Regions from separate parts of the Haloechinothrix salitolerans genome, predicted to be linked through region 2. Evidence: riboswitches for the same ligand, from Rfam matches in the RefSeq annotation. Region 2 holds a riboswitch; the other holds the start of a gene.
What was found. Region 2 has a riboswitch for S-adenosylmethionine ahead of thrC (threonine synthase). Riboswitches for the same ligand answer to the same signal wherever they lie in the genome.
Positions count from the first base shown of each region.

Region 1: another riboswitch for S-adenosylmethionine. It lies ahead of ACFQGD_RS09305 (methionine ABC transporter ATP-binding protein); the one in region 2 lies ahead of thrC (threonine synthase).

Region 1 covers NZ_JBHSXX010000001.1:1,969,245-1,977,520, forward strand. The annotation lists gene metG (methionine--tRNA ligase) at 1-1,194, shown strand, start outside; gene ACFQGD_RS09290 (TatD family hydrolase) at 1,187-2,041, shown strand; gene ACFQGD_RS09295 (ubiquitin-like domain-containing protein) at 2,360-3,769, shown strand; gene ACFQGD_RS09300 (ribosomal RNA small subunit methyltransferase A) at 3,865-4,905, shown strand; SAM riboswitch class I at 4,970-5,060, shown strand; gene ACFQGD_RS09305 (methionine ABC transporter ATP-binding protein) at 5,231-6,268, shown strand; gene ACFQGD_RS09310 (4-(cytidine 5'-diphospho)-2-C-methyl-D-erythritol kinase) at 6,379-7,344, shown strand; gene ACFQGD_RS09315 (ABC-F family ATP-binding cassette domain-containing protein) at 7,402-8,276, shown strand, end outside.
Region 2 covers NZ_JBHSXX010000001.1:2,502,123-2,510,398, forward strand. The annotation lists gene ACFQGD_RS11765 (acetyl-CoA C-acetyltransferase) at 1-1,130, shown strand, start outside; gene meaB (methylmalonyl Co-A mutase-associated GTPase MeaB) at 1,186-2,148, shown strand; gene ACFQGD_RS11775 (isocitrate lyase/PEP mutase family protein) at 2,203-2,955, shown strand; gene ACFQGD_RS11780 (lipase family alpha/beta hydrolase) at 2,987-4,051, opposite strand; gene ACFQGD_RS11785 (QsdR family transcriptional regulator) at 4,062-4,712, opposite strand; gene thrC (threonine synthase) at 4,915-6,189, opposite strand; SAM riboswitch class I at 6,201-6,331, opposite strand; gene holA (DNA polymerase III subunit delta) at 6,491-7,489, shown strand; gene rpsT (30S ribosomal protein S20) at 7,610-7,870, opposite strand; gene ACFQGD_RS11805 (VOC family protein) at 8,079-8,276, shown strand, end outside.

The DNA.
Region 1 (8,276 bases), 530 kb from region 2:
CTGTCCACCCGCACCCACTGGCGGCCGAATGTGCTGAAGTTCAGTCAGAACCTGCTGGACGACCTGCGCCCCCGCGCCATCACCCGCGACCTCGACTGGGGCGTTCCCGTGCCGCTCGACGGATGGCGGGAGGCGCCGATGAAGCGCTTCTACGTGTGGTTCGACGCGGTGATCGGCTACCTGTCGGCCAGCGTGGAGTGGGCTCGCCGCAGCGGCGATGACGACGCCTGGCGCGAGTTCTGGACGTCGCCCGACGCCAAGGGCTACTACTTCATGGGTAAGGACAACATCGTCTTCCACTCGCTGATCTGGCCTTCGCTGCTGCTCGGTCAGAACGGCGCGGGCGACAAGGGGGGCACACCGGGCGCGTTCGGCACGCTCAACCTGCCCACCGAGGTCGTCTCCAGCGAGTTCCTGACCATGAGCGGGTCGAAGTTCTCCACCTCGCGCGGCACTGTGATCTACGTGCACGACTTCCTTGAGGAGTTCGGAGCGGACGCGCTGCGCTACTTCATCTCGGTGGCGGGTCCCGAGAACCAGGACGTCGACTTCACCTGGGATGAGTTCGTCCGCCGTACCAACTACGAGTTGGCGAACGAGTGGGGCAACCTCGTCAACCGGTCTATCTCGATGGCACACAAGAATGTGGGCGCGGTGCCGAGGCCGGAGGCCCCGCAGCAGGCCGACGTCGATCTCAAGGCGCTGTCGGCGCGGGCGTTCGACACCGTGGGCGAGCACCTGCGACGGTCGCGGTTCCGGCAGGCGGCCAACGAGGCGATGCGCGTGGTCACCGCGGCCAACCGGTACCTGTCCGAGCAGCAGCCCTGGCAGCTCAAGGACGATCCCGCCCGCCGCGACACCGTGCTCCACACCGCGCTGCAGGTCGTCTCGGACGCCAACGCGCTGCTGACGCCGTTCCTGCCGCACGCCGCGCAGCAGGTGCACGAGGCGCTGGGTGGCACCGGCGTGTGGTCGGCGCAGCCGGATGTGTCCGAGGTGGACGACCTGGAGGAGCCAGGCAGGTCGTATCCGATCCTCACCGGTGAGTACGCCGCCGAGCAGGCGCGCTGGGAGCCGGTGCCGATCGAGGTGGGCCGCCCGCTGGCCAAGCCGCGTCCGATCTTCGGCAAGCTCGACCCGTCGCTAGCCGAGACCGGGCCGTCCTGGGCTCCGATCAGGACCGCCGATGAGTGACAAGCGTCGTGAGCGGCCGCCCGTACCGGAACGGCTGCCCATGCCGATCGTCGACGCCCACACGCACCTGGACGCCTGTGGTGCGGAGACCGCCGACGACGTCGTGGTGATGCTGGACCGTGCCGAGGCGGCCGGGGTGACGCGCGTTGTCACGGTCGCGGATGACATCGCCGCCGCCCGCTGGGCAGCTGACGCGGCGACGTGGGACGAGCGCCTGTATGCCGCCGTAGCGATCCATCCCACCCGCACCGAGGACTTCGACGACACCGTCCGTGCCGAGGTCGAACGCCTCGTCACGGACGAGCGCGTGGTCGCGGTCGGGGAGACCGGGCTGGACTACTACTGGGACTTCTCGACGCCGGAGTCGCAGCAGGCGGCGTTCCGTTGGCACATCGACCTCGCCAAGCGCGTTGGCAAGCCGTTGATGATCCACGACCGCGACGCGCATGAGGACGTACTACGGATCCTCGACGAAGAGGGCGCGCCGGATCGGGTGATCTTCCACTGCTTCTCCGGGGACGCCGACGTGGCGCGGCGCTGCGTCGAAGCGGGATACGTGCTGTCCTTCGCCGGGCCGGTCACGTTCCGCAACGCGCGCCCGCTGCGGGAGGCCGCCACACTGGTGCCGCGGGATCAACTGCTCGTGGAGACCGACGCGCCGTTTCTGACGCCCCACCCATACCGGGGACGGCCGAACGAGCCGTACTGTGCCGCCTACACCCTGCGTGACCTCGCGGAGTTGCGCGGAGACGATGTTTCCTCGCTGGCAGCGGCCGTCAACGCCACGGCGGAGCGGATCTTCTCGTTGCGCAGCGTGACGCCGAGTACTACGCGTTGCGACAAGTGACGCGAGACTGGGCCACTCGAGGGAGTGACCAAGTTCACGACATCGCTCAGGGTGTTTGCGCAACCACGTAGTCTCCGTTATGGTCTCGTGACCGTAGTGAGTGGGCTCAGTGACTGGGAGTCCGCTTACGGAAACCCTCAGTCGCGTCGGTGCACGTCGGGGATTGGGGCACAGTCGTGAGCTGGTGCCTTGGCGACGCCGACTGCGGGAGTCCGTACGCATGCGCCCGCATGCGTTGAGGAAGACCGCTGTGCGAAAGGGATCGGCTTCGTGACTGTTGACCAGTGGCGTGCCCCGCTGCGCCCGGAGCGCTCTTCGGTGGCTCAGCTGGACCGGCCGACTACCGACTTTCACTGGCCCGAATACGACGCGGACATCGGTGAGTTCTCTCCCTCACCCGCCGTCACGCCGCAGGACGTGCACGCTGTGCTCGGCCCGCAGGCGGAGGCGATGCTGCGGGACCTCGACGTCGACGTCGATGAGCTGATCCGGCTTGTCAACGCCGAGACGACGGTGCTGCCCGTCATCCCGGACTACATCCCGGACGACATCGTCGAGGCATACGCACCCGCGAGGGAGCCGGAGCCCGAGGAATCTGGGCTCGCAACCGCGATCAGGACCTGGAAGCAGCGCTTCCTGAAGGGCGCTGTCGTCGCGGTGCTGGTCTCGCTGACCGGTGGTGGCGCCGCCGCGCTCGCGATGAACAAGAGCGTCACGCTCAACGTCGATGGCAAGACGCAGACGGTCAACACGTTCGGGTCGACCGTTGGCGATGTCCTTGACGACGCGGGCATCACGATCGGCAAGCATGACGCGCTGTCGCCGTCCCCGAACGCCGCCGTCGGCCATGGCGGCGTCGTCCAGTTGGAGCGTGGGCGGCAGCTCACCCTCATCGTCGACGGCAAGCAGCGCGAGACCTGGGTGCGCGCGACCACCGTTGAAGAGGCGATGAAGCAGCTCGACATGGGCAAGATGCTGTCCAACGGTGCCGTGCTGTCCGCCCCGCGCGATGGCTCGGTGCCGCTCGACGGCATGACCCTCGAGGTCAAGACCCAGAAGGACATCACGCTGTTCGACGGCGGCAACAAGCCGCGCACGGTCACCACCAACGCGGTGACCGTCAAGGAGTTCCTAGCGACCCAGGAGATCAAGCTCGGCGAGCGTGACTCGGTCGAGAAGGGGCTCAAGCGTAAACTCGTGGACGGCGCCGAGCTGCGTATCGTGCGCACCGGCGTCTCGACGATCAACATCAAGGAACCCATCGAGCCCCCGGTCAAGACGATCGAGGACCCCGAGATGCCCGCTGGCACCGAGAAGGTCAAGCAGCAGGGTAAGGCGGGCGAGAAACTCGTCACCTACCGCGTGACCCGGCGCAACAACGTCGAGGTCAGCCGCGAAGAGCTCGAGGTTAAGGTGCTGAGCAAGGCGGTGCCGAGGATCGTGATCGTCGGCACCAAGCAGCTGGTGATCAGCGACGCCGCCGTGTGGGACCGCCTCGCGTTCTGTGAGTCGAGCGGCAACTGGTCGATCAACACCGGCAACGGCTACTACGGCGGCCTGCAATTCAACAAGCAGACCTGGGACGCCTACGGCGGCGGCCAGTACGCGGCGTACCCGCACCAGGCCTCACGTGAGCAGCAGATCGCGATCGCCACCAAGCTCCGCGACGCCAGGAACGGCTACAGCGCGTGGCCCCACTGCGCGCAGAAACTCGGCCTGCCGACGTAACGGGGTCCGGGCCTCTCGCCCTGCCGCGAGGCTTGTCACCGTGCTTCGGCCCTGCCGCGTCCGCGGCTCCCGCGACGACATAGTCTTTTCAGGTGATCCAATCGGACGTCGCCCTGCTGGGGCCTGCGGAGGTGCGCGCGCTGGCCGAGCAGTTCGCGGTGCGCCCGACGAAGAAGCTCGGCCAGAACTTCGTGCACGACCCGAACACGGTGCGCCGCATCGTGCGGCTCGCCGGTGTCAGCGCTGACGACGTCGTCCTGGAGGTGGGCCCGGGGCTCGGGTCGCTGACGCTGGGGCTGCTCGCCACCGGCGCGCGGGTGGTGGCCGTCGAGGTCGATCCGGTGTTGGCCGACCGGCTGCCCGCGACAGTGGCATCCAAGACAAGCGAGCCGGGCAAGGCAGGCAAGCCGGGCGAGGCAAGCGAGGCGGGCGCCGTCAGCGCCGCCACCTCACGCCTAACGGTCCTGACTGCCGACGCCCTCCGCCTCCGCGCGGAGGACTTAGCCACCGCCGCCGTGTCCGACACTCCGGACGCTGTGTCCTGCACTCCCGACGTTGTGTCCGACACTCCGGACGTTGTGTCCGACGTTCCGGATGCTGTGTCCTGCACTCCCGACACACCAAGCGTCGCCCAACCCAATCTCCTCGTGGCGAATCTCCCCTACAACGTCGCGGTGCCGGTCGTGTTGCACCTGCTCGGCGAGCTACCGTCGCTGCGGCGTGCGTTGGTGATGGTCCAGACCGAGGTGGCGGACCGGATGGCTGCTGGTCCCGGCAGTCGGGTCTACGGCGTGCCGAGCGTGAAGCTGGCCTGGTACGGCACGGCACACAAGGTCGCTCCTGTCCCGCGCGCCGTGTTCTGGCCAGTCCCGAACGTCGACTCCGCACTGGTGTCGTTCGAACGCCACCCCGACGGTCCCGCGGCGGCGTCGACAGTAGACCGCGACCAGGTGTTCGCCGTCGCGGACGCCGCGTTCGCCCAACGTCGCAAGACGCTCCGCGCCGCGCTGGCGTCGTGGGCCGGCTCTGCGCAGCGTGCGGAGAGGATCCTTCGTGCCGCCGACGTCGAGCCGACGACTCGGGGCGAACAACTCACCGTCGCCGACTTCGCCCGGATCGCGCACGCCGCGCTGTGATTTGGAACATCTAGCGCCCGCCTGGTGTTGCCAAGAGTGGTGGCTTTCCGCTGTAATGTTGAGGCATCCATCCCGAGCGGCCGAGAGACCTGGCTTGTTGACGCCGCAGCAACCACCCACCGATGGGCAGGTGCTACCGCCAGGACCGATGGAGGGATTCTCTGTGTATCGGTCACGAATGCTGACGAAGCGTCGCGTAGTCGACCAGTGCCGCCGCACGGTGTGCGCGTGTCGCCGCTGCTGACAGCCAGCCCGTCCTGACCGAAGGCCCTGCCGCACGCCTCGCTGTTCGCTGCGCGAGGGCCGCACCACACTGGAGTTCTTCGTGATCACTGTCGAAAATCTGACCACGTCCACGACCGAGTCCACCACGCTGCGCGATGTCTCCTTTGAGATCGAAGCCGGTGCCGTGTTCGGCCTGCTCGGCCGCGCGAGATCGGGGACGTCGACCCTCGCGCGGCTGCTAGGCCTGCATGAGCGGCCCGACGCCGGCACCATTCGTGTCGACGACGTCGACACCACCCGGTTGGACACCGGGTCGCTGCGTGACCTGCGCCAACGGTTCAGCCTGCTGGAGGCCTACCCGTCACTGCGCGGTGAGCGTACTGTCGCGGGTAACGTCGCCACCCCGCTTGAGCGGCTGGGGGTCGACGGCCCGAGCAGGCGCGAGCGAGTGCTGCGGCTGCTGGACCTTGTCGGTCTGGCGCGGGCTGGCGCGCAGCATCCCGGTGAGCTCGATGAAGGCCAGCGCAGGCGCGTCGCGATCGCCCGTGCGCTGGCCACCGACCCCGCGGTGCTCGTCCTGGACGAGCCCACGGCCGGGCTCGAGGCCGGGCAGGCGGGCGCCGTCCTGGCGACGCTGGACCGCGCGCGGGCGGAACTTGGCGTGACCATCGTGCTCGCGACCGCCGACGCGGACGTCGTCCGCAAGGTGTGTGATGCGGTCGCCCTGTTCGCCGACGGTAGGCTGCTGGAGACCGGCACGGTGTTCGACCTCATCACCAACCAGGACAGCCACCTGGCGCGCCGCGTGCTGCCGCGTACCGACGACTCCGACGCCGATGGCTATGACGTCGTCGCTGATGTGACGCTCATCGGCCACGCCACGGTCGGCACGACCCTGCCGTCGGCGGCTGACCGACTGGGTGTAGACATCGCCACTTTGGACGGCGGCACCACTCGTATCGGTGACGTCCCGGTCGCCCGATACCGGATTGGGCTGCGCGGCGAGAAGGCCGCGATCGCGCTCGGCTGGATCGGCGAGCACGGCGGCCTCGTCACGCCGGTGCGTCGTCCGACACGCGTGGCAACGTTCGGCGGTCGTGTCACCCGCGAGCCCGCGCTGGCCAGCGTCGCCGCGTAGCCACACTGCCGGACACAGCGTCGGGAGTGTCGGACACAGCGTCCGAAACGTCGGACACGGCGTCGTGGGCGCGACGGGTCACACACGCTCGGTAGGCGTAGGCTGGCAGCGTGCTAGCCGTTGTACCGCCACCGGTGACCGTCCGGGTGCCAGCGAAGGTGAACCTGCACCTCGGTGTGGGCGACGCGCGCGATGACGGCTACCACGAGCTGACCACGGTTTTCCAGGCGTTGTCGCTGGTCGACGAGGTCACCGTCGCCGCGAGCGAGGAGCCGGGCATCGAGGTGTCCGGCGAGGGCGAGAACACCGTGCCGCGCGGTGAGGCCAACCTCGCTTGGCGCGCCGCCAACGAGCTCGCGAACTACGTCGGCCGGACGGGCGACGAACCCAAGGTCAGGGTCGTCATCCGCAAGGGCATCCCGGTCGCTGGCGGCATGGCGGGCGGCAGCGCGGACGCCGCGGCCACGCTGGTCGGGCTGGCCGCGTTGTGGGACCTGGACATCGCGAGGGACGAACTCGCCGAGATCGCCGCGAAGCTCGGCAGCGACGTCCCGTTCGCACTGTCCGGCGGAACCGCACTCGGCACGGGTCGCGGTGAGGAACTGGTGCCGGTGCTGTGCCGCCACACGTTCCATTGGGTGCTCGCGTTCGCGACGAAGGGCCTGTCGACGCCCAGGGTGTTCGGCGAGCTGGACCGGCTCCGCGACAACGGCGAGCCGCCGCGCGTCGGCTCGCACGCCCCGCTGCTGGAGGCGCTGGCGTCCGGCGACCCGAGACAGCTCGCCATGCTGCTCGGCAACGATTTGCAGGCCGCGGCCGTATCGTTGCGGCCGTCGCTGCGTCGCACACTGCGCGCTGGCGTGGACGCGGGTGCGCTGGCGGGCATGGTGTCCGGGTCCGGGCCGACGTGCGCGTTCCTGTGCGAGGACGAGGACGCCGCCGTCGACGTCGCCGCACAGCTCGCGGGTACCGGCGTGTGCCGCACGGTGCGGGTCGCGCACGGCCCGGTGCACGGCGCGCGGATCGTCGGCGGCGAGGACAGCACGCGTCCGACCCCGCCCCAGGTGCACGCCTGACGCCGTGGCCTAAGTTGGACACGGACCCCGAACCTCTGCCCCTGGAATAGCGCCTAGATGGTCAACCTGATCAACACCGAGGACGTCTCGAAGTCCTTCGGCGAACGCACCCTGCTCAACGCCGTGTCGCTCGGCGTCGAGGACACTGACCGGATCGGCGTCGTCGGCCTCAACGGCGGCGGCAAGACGACGCTGCTCGAGATCCTGGCTGGCCTGGAACCGCCGGACTCCGGCAGGGTCGCCCGGTCACGTGACCTGCGGCTCGCCGTGGTCACCCAACGGGTGGAGATCGACGCCGACGTCACCGTCCGCGACGCCGTGCTCGCCGGGTACGACGCCGAGTTCGAGTGGGCGGCGGATCCGCGTGTGCGCTCCATCGTTGAGGGGCTCGGCATCACCGCGCTGGGCCTCGGCTCGAAGGTCGGCGCGCTGTCCGGCGGGGAACGACGCCGGGTAGCCCTCGGCGCGGCACTGGTGCGCGAGCTGGACCTGCTGATCCTGGACGAACCCACCAACCACCTTGACGTCGAGGGCGTGCGCTGGCTCGCCGATCATCTGCTAGCCCGCAAGGTCGCGCTGGTCGTCGTCACCCACGACCGGTGGTTCCTGGACACGGTGTGCACCCGGACGTGGGAAGTCGTCAACGGGACCGTCGAGCAGTACGAGGGCGGCTACGCCGACTGGGTGTACGCCCGTGCGGAGCGGGCCAAGCTGGCAGCGGCCGCTGAGGAGAAGCGCCGCAACCTGGCGCGCAAGGAGCTCGCGTGGCTGCGGCGTGGCGCGAAGGCGCGGACGTCGAAGCCACGCTACCGCGTGGAGGCCGCCGAGGCGCTGATCGCCGACGTCCCACCGCCACGCGATCCGCGTGAACTGCACGCCTTCGCCAAGCGACGGCTCGGCAAGACGGTGATCGAGCTGGAGGACGTCACGCT
Region 2 (8,276 bases):
TGGGGTCGTTGAAGGATTTCTCGGGCGCGCAGCTCGGTGGGGTCGCCATCAAGGCGGCGCTGGAGCGCGCCGGGGTCTCACCCGACGCGGTCCAGTACACGATCATGGGTCAGGTGCTGACCGCTGGAGCCGGTCAGATCCCCGCCCGCCAGGCCGCCGTGAACGCGGGCATCCCGATGGACGTCCCGGCGCTGACGGTGAACAAGGTCTGCCTGTCCGGCCTTGACGCCATCGCGCTCGCCGACCAGCTCATCAGGGCGGGCGAGTTCGACATCGTCGTCGCCGGTGGTCAGGAGTCGATGACGCAGGCTCCGCACCTGCTGCCGAAGTCGCGCTCCGGATTCAAGTACGGCGACACGACGCTGGTCGACCACATGGCCTATGACGGCCTGTTCTGCGCGTTCGACCAGGTCGCCATGGGCTCGTCGACCGAGAAATACAACTCCCGCTACGGCCTGAACCGCGATGAGCAGGACGCCTTCGCCGCCGCCTCGCACCAGAAAGCCGCGGCCGCCATCGCCGAGGGGCGGTTCGAGGCCGAGCTGGCGCCGGTGTCCATCCCGCAGCGCAAGGGCGAGCCGACGACGTTCACCACCGACGAGGGGGTACGGGGCGATACCACCGCCGACGGCCTGGCCAAGCTGCGCCCGGCGTTCTCCTCCGACGGCACCATCACGGCGGGTTCGGCCTCGCAGATCTCCGACGGTGCCGCCGCTGTCGTCGTCATGAGCGCCGCGAAGGCCGCCGAGCTTGGCGTCGAGCCCTTGGCGGAGATCGGCGCGCACGGCGTCGTCGCCGGCCCGGACGCCAGCCTGCACGAGCAGCCCGCCAACGCCACCAAGGCCGCGCTGGCCAAGCAGGGCATCGACATCGGTGCGGTGGACCTGCTGGAGATCAACGAGGCGTTCGCCGCCGTCGGTCTGGTGTCCACGCGCGAGCTGGGAATCGCCGAGGACAAGGTCAACGTCAACGGTGGCGCGATCGCCCTCGGTCACCCGATCGGGGCGTCCGGTGCTCGCCTGATCGTGCACCTGGTGCACGAGCTGCGTCGCCGTGGTGGCGGTACCGGTGTCGGCGCCCTCTGCGGTGGCGGTGGCCAGGGCGACGCGCTCGTCGTCCGCGTGCCGTAACGCTTGCTCCGCTGCCCTGACCAGCCCTGGCCCGCCGCGTACCGGAAAGGATTTCGTGACCTCGCTGGACATCGAGGACCTGGTTGGCCATGCCCGTGAGGGGCAGCCGCGCGCGGTGGCGCGGCTGCTCTCGCTGGTCGAGGACGCCCACCCCGCGTTGCGTGACGTGTTGCGGGAGCTGACCCCGCACATCGGTAACGCGTGGGTGATCGGCTTGACCGGGCCGCCCGGTGTTGGCAAGTCCACGACGACGTCGATGCTGCTCGGCGCGTTGCGGGCGCGGGGCAAGCGGGTCGCGGTGCTGGCGATCGACCCGTCGTCGCCGTTCTCCGGTGGAGCGCTGCTCGGTGACCGAATCCGGATGACCGAGCACGCCACCGATGAGGGCGTGTTCATCCGTTCGATGGCGACGCGCGGCCATCTGGGTGGCCTCACGTTGGCGACGCCGCAGTCGGTGCGTGTGCTCGACGCGGCGGGTTTCGACGTCGTGCTGATCGAGACCGTTGGCGTCGGTCAGTCCGAAGTGGACGTGGTCACGCTCGCGGACTCGGTCATGGTGCTGCTCGCGCCAGGCATGGGTGACGGCATTCAGGCCGCGAAGGCGGGCGTGCTCGAGATCGCGGACCTGTTCGTCGTGAACAAGGCCGATCGCGACGGTGCCGACGCCACGATCAAAGACGTCAAGAACATGATCGCGCTCAGTCGCAGGGGAGTTCGTGGTGCCTCGTGGCGACAGCCGATTGTGCCAACCGTCGCTACTACCGGCGACGGTGCCGACGACCTGATGGGCGCTCTCACCGAGCACTGGGAGTGGTTGGAGTCCAGCGGCGAGCTCACCCGACGACGCCTCGCCCGCGCACAGACCGAGGTTGAGGCGATAGCGATGCGGCAGCTCCGCGCCGAGCTCGCCGACCTGCGCGGCGGTGAGGCACTGGAGTTGCTGAGCAAACGGGTGGTCGATGCGGAGATCGACCCGTACTCGGCCGCCGACGAGTTGCTGGCCGCGTTACGGGACTGACAGTGCGTCGCTGATCCGCTAACAGAGCATCACATGTCGACGAGAGGGGAGACCATGAGCGCACAGCGGTTGCGCGCCCTGCACGTACCCGGTGATCCGCTGGTGCTGCCGAATGCCTGGGACGCCGACACCGCTCGGCTTGTCGTTGACGCTGGGTTCCCGGTGGTCGCGACCAGTTCGGCCGCCGTCGCCGCCTCGTTGGGTTATGCCGATGGCGAGCAGGCGTCACCGGACGAGATGTTCGACGTCGCGGCTCGGATCACCGCGGCTGTCGACGTCCCGCTGACCGTCGACGTCGAGTCCGGCTACGGGCTGTCGGCGCTGGAGTTGTCTGACCGGCTGGCCGAGACGGACGCCGCCGGATGCAACATCGAGGACACCGACCAGCAGGAGGGCAGGCGGCGTTCCGCCTCGGAGAACGCCGCGTTTCTAGCGGGGTTGAAGGAGCACTCCGGTGACCTGCTGGTCGTGAACGCCAGGATCGACTCGTTCCTTGACGCTCGTGGCGTCGAGGAGGAACGCGCCGCTCTGCCGGACGCCATCGAACGGGCCCGCGCCTACCTGGACGCGGGCGCCGACTGCGTGTATCCGATCCATGTTCGCTCCGCTGAGGTGCTGGGCGAGTTCGTGTCCGCGGTGAGCCCGGCGCCGGTGAACGCGACGTACCTGCCCGACGGACCAGACCTGGCGATGCTCGCCAAACTTGGCGTCGCACGGGTGTCGCTGGGTACCGGGCTGTGGCGGCTGGCCCAGGCCCGGATCTCCGGTGCGCTGTCCGCCCTGGCGGAGGGCACGTCGCCGTTCTAAGCCCCGGGCACGTCGTACTCGCCTCGTGTGATCACCTCGCGAAGACGTAGGGCTTGAGCGGGGGTTCGGCGCTGACGCGGGGATAGGTGACGAGTTGATTGGCGATGGTGTTCATGGTGCTGGCGTAGTTGCCGGGGAATTCGGCCGGGTTGACCCCGGGCATGAACTGCTGGGTGCACGCCGAGCCGGGGACGCGTGCCGGTTTCGCGGGTCCGGTGTGGGTGAGGGCGTCGATGGCGATGGCGTAGGCGGTGGGGTCGTAGGTGCCAACCGCGATGTGTTCGCTGGTGAGGTTGGCCGGGCAGACGTCTTGGATGGCGATGTTGGTGATCGCACCTCCGCCGCCACGCAGGGAGCTGGTTCCGGTGTCGTCGAGGTTGGGTTGCACGAACTCGTCGGTGCGCGTGTAGACGTTGGTGTAGGAGATTCCGGCGAAGGTCTCCTGGTGGGAGTTCATGGCCCGCACGTAGTTGGAGTTGAGGGTCTGCTGCCACAAGGCTGGTGCGCACCCCGCGATCGGCGGGCACATGGTGTTGACGGAGAGCGAGCCGTGGTTGGTCGCGGCGAACCCGATGTAGTCGTCGACCATGCGTCGGGTGTCAGGCCAGAACCGCAGCGCGAAGCGCGGGACGTTGCCGCCCTGGCTGTGTCCGAGGACGTCGACCTCGCGGCCACTGCGCCGGTACACGTGCCGGATCGCGTGCACCACGTACTCGGCTGAAACCTGAATGTCGCTCATCGCGTTGTTGGGCATCTTCACCGAGCAGTAGGGCCAGTCGAGCTTGTCCATCGCGGGGAACCAGTTCCACCCGAAGTTCTCCCGTGGGGTGACCGTGGTGCCGTGCACGAACAGCGCCACGCCGCGCTTGGCGCGGGGCGCGTCGGGGGTGCATCGCACGCTCTTGGCCAGGCGGCGCTTCGGCACGGATAGCGGGGGGCCGGGCCGGTTCACCGGGGCGAACTCCCGTGTCTCGACTGACTCTGTCCCGACAGACTCTGTCCCGACCGCGCTCGCCGGTCCCACCGCGACGAGTGATGCGCTAGCGGCGAGCAACATCGACACGGTCGCGATGGTGCCGCGCTTGGCGAATTTCATGGTGACTCCTTCAGGGATGTTCGCCAGGGCCGATGCCAAGCAACGCGCTGAACGCGGCCTCGGCCCTGTCCGCGTCGGGGACCTCGCCGGTGATGAGATCCGCATAGACATAGGACTCGGCGATACGGGTGATGACGTAAGCGAGATCGTGAATGGGCAGGGGGTAGCTCAGGCCACTGGCGGCCTTCTCCTGTGCCAGAAAGGTTTCGATCTCGGCGACCAGCCGGTGCTGGAACTGGGTCGCCCTTGTGGTGAGCAGCCGCAGGGCACGCCGCTGTTCTCGACGCATGTACGCGACGAAGAAGTCCGCGTCGATGACCGCTCGGACGAAACGAGTGATCGCGTCGACGATCCGTTCCGGCCCGGTCCCGTTGGCCTCGGCGACGGCTCTATGAAAGGTCGGCTCGGTGAGCGACCAGATCACTTCGGCCAGCAGTTGGTCGCGGTTACCAACCCAGCGGAACAGCGTCGCGCGGTCCACCCGCAGCTCGGCTAACAGGTGCTGCATGTCGACCTTTTCGCCTGCCAGAAATGTCCGGCGGGCGAGCTTGAACGCGGTGAGCGCATCGGGTTTGGGCGTGGCGTCCCGCAACTGGCGGGACAGCTGGGTGCCTTCGCCCGAGCCGCTACGCTCTAGTTTTGCTCCATTTGGACCAACCACGCGTGCAAGCTAGCACGATTACTTGCGAGGGTGCAATAAATCGCGAAATCGTGCGCGGCTGACTGGTCAGGATGGCGACACAGCGTCGTGAGTGAGGAACACGGCGTCGGGAAGTGGGACACAGTGTTCTGAGTGCGGGACACGGCGTCGGGAAGTGGGGACACGGCGCTCATTGGGCGCCGTGTCGCGGATCCTGCCTAGGTCAGCCGCGAAGGACCTTCGTCACCGCGTCGACGTTCGGCGGCACCGTGGCCTTGGGGCCGATGTGGTCCTCGACGGCGTCCAGGGTCTTGAGGCCGTCGCCGGTGATGAGCAGCACCGTCTCGGCGTCTGGGTCGATCTTGCCCGCTTCGATGAGCTTCTTCGCCGTCGCGACGGTCACGCCGCCCGCGGTCTCGGCGAAGATGCCCTCGGTGCGGGCGAGCAGGCGGATGCCCGCGACGACCTCCTCGTCGGTGACGTCCTCGATCGAGCCACCGGTGCGGCTGACGGTGTCCAGCACGTACGGGCCGTCCGCGGGGTTACCGATCGCCAGCGAGCGGGCGATGGTGTCCGGCTTGACCGGCTGCACGACGTCGTGGCCGCTCTTGAAGGCGTGCGAGACGGGGGAGCAACCGGTGGCCTGCGCACCGAACACCTTGTACGGCGTCGGATCGACAAGGCCGACCTCGCCGAGCTCCTTGAAGCCCTTGTCGACCTTGGTGAGCTGCGAGCCGGACGCGATCGGCACCACGATCTGCTCCGGGATGCGCCAGCCGAGCTGCTCGGCGACCTCGTAAGCCAGCGTCTTCGAGCCCTCGGAGTAGTACGGCCGGACGTTGACGTTGACGAACGCCCAGGTCTCGTTCTCGGCGGCGAGTTCGGTGGCCAGGCGGTTGACGTCGTCGTAGTTGCCGTCGATGGCGATCAGCGAGCCGTCGTAGACGGCCGTGGTCAGCACCTTGGCGCGTTCCAGCGAGGACGGGATCAGCACGACCGAGTCCCAGCCCGCGCGAGCAGCGGCGGCGGCGACGGCGTTGGCGAGGTTGCCGGTGGACGGGCAGGCCAGCACCTGGAAGCCGAACTCGCGGGCGGCGGCGAGCGCGACGGCGACGACGCGGTCCTTGAACGAGTGCGTCGGGTTGCCGGTGTCGTCCTTGACCCAGATCCGCTTGACGCCCAGCTCAGCGGCCAGCCGGTCGGCGCGGATCAGTTTGGTACAGCCGGGCTCGGTGTTCGGGATCTCCTCGACGTTCGACGGCACCGGCAGCAGTCGCTTGTAGCGCCAGATGTTGCGCGGGCCCGCCTCGATCTCTTCGCGGGTGATCCGACCGAAGTCGTAGGCGACCTCGAGCGGGGAGAAGTCCTCGGCGGAAACGAACTCGGGGGCGAGCGGCTGGCGGTGGCCCTCTTCCTTGGACACGAGCTCGACGGCGGGACCGAGATCCACATCCGAGCCGGAGCGAAGCGTGCTGGGGGCGCCGAAGGTTGTTGTCATGCGAGGTCCTCTCCTCATCTGTCCCACTACTGGGCCGGAATTGGCACCGATGTCGTCAGCTACCTCGCTGGATCGAGATGACGGGCTGACGCCGGTTGCCGGGGCTTCGCAGGGCCGTTCCCTCTGCCCCTCTGGATGAGCGGTATTCAGTTGTGCGCCGCTGTGGGCGTCTGGCAGTACACGTTACGGTACGCGGCATCGGTCGCGCCATGCGGTGCCAGGCTCTGTCGACGTGGGTCCCGCCACAGTTGATGTTGAGGCGGCTGGGACGACGTCTCCGTCTAGGTCGTAGATTGGGCGCGTGAGCTCCGCCGCGAAGTCCCAGAAGACGTCGAAGGACACCGCGCCGCTGCACCTCGTGCTCGGTGACGAACCGCTGCTGGTGGAACGGGCGGTGCGGGCCGCCATCGAGGCCGCGCGCGCCGTGGACCCGACGTCTGAGGCGACGACGTTGCGAGCGTCCGAGCTGACCGCGCCGGTGCTGCTCGAACTGGCCAGTCCCACGCTGTTCAGCGAGGGCAGGATCATCGTGATCGAGGCGGCGCAGGACATCGGGCAGGACACGGCGGACGCGCTCCAGTCGTATCTCGCGGACCCGGCCGATGGCGTCACGCTGATCGTGGTGCACAGCGGTGGCGGGCGCAGCAAGGCGGCCAAAGACCTGCCGAAGGCACTGCGAAAGGCGGGTGCGGCGGTCGCCGAGTGCAACAAGCTCACGAAGCAGTCGGACCGGGAGTCGTTCGTGCGCGCCGAGGTGAAGCGCGCCGGTGGCGGCATCGACGCGGGCGGAGTGAGCGCGCTGCTCGACGCCGTCGGGTCTGATCTGCGGGAACTGTCCGCCGCCGCGTCGCAGCTGGTCGCGGACTCCGGCGGGAAGGTCGACGAGCAAGCGGTGCGCCGCTACCACCGGGGACGTGCGGAGGTCACCGGCTTCGCCGTCGCGGAGAAGGTCGTCGCGGGCGACGAGGCCGCGGCCATGGAGTCGCTGCGGTGGGCGCTGCAGATCGGCGTGCCGCACGTGTTGATCGCGGACGCCTTCGCCGATGCGGTGCGGACGGTCGCACGGGTGTCGGCGGCGGGCAGGGGCAACCCGAACCACATGGCCGGTGAGCTGGGTATGCCGCCGTGGAAGATCCGCAAGGCGCAGAGCCAGGTGCGAGGGTGGAGCACGGAGGCGCTGCGGGAGTCGATGCGAATCGTCGCGACCCTCAACGCCGAGGTGAAGGGCGCCGCGGCCGATCCGGACTACGCCCTGGAGCGGGCCGCGCTCAAGCTGCTCGCGGCACGGAACCGGCGCTGACGTCGAGCGCGTCGCGAGCGAAGACGCAACGGGTTGAAGTGTCCGGTTCAGTTGGTCGCTCAGGGGGCACCACACGAAAAAAGGGGCACGTCAGCGACGTGCCCCGTTGCGCGAACGCCGTTACAGCGATTCGACCCGCTTGGCCATGGCCGACTTTTTGTTCGCGGCCTGGTTCCTGTGGATGACGCCCTTGCTGGCCGCCTTGTCCAGCTTCCTGGCCGCGGCGCGCTGCAGCTCGATGGCCTTGTCCTTGTCGCCGGCCGCGGCCGCCTCACGGAACTTACGGATCGCCGTCTTCACCGAGGACTTGACGGCCTGGTTGCGCTGCCGCGCCTCTTCGTTGGTCCTGATGCGCTTGATTTGGGACTTGATGTTGGCCACGGGGCCGCCTCCTCATGTCTCTTCGGTGGATGTCGCGCCGCGTTTGTCTGGCCCTGCTGATGCAGGCTTCCTCCCTGGCGGAATGCCACACGGCAACGACGATCCACGGTAGCACCGGTCGCGTTCCGTCCTGCGGTGAGGTACCCAGGAGCGATACGGAACGCGCTTGATGAGAGGCACGAGACCAGATGTGCGTGATGGAGGTGGCATGGAGGTACTGAGCAGCCGGATCTTGCTCAAACCGCGCGATCCGGAGCGCAGCAAGAAGTTCTACGCCGATCAGCTCGGGCTGGCGATCTACCGAGAGTTCCCTGGTGGGACGGTGTTCTTCCTGGGCGGCGGCTTCCTCGAGATCGTCGGGCAGGGTAGCGGGGAGCCCAGTAGCGACGTCGTGCTGTGGCTCCAG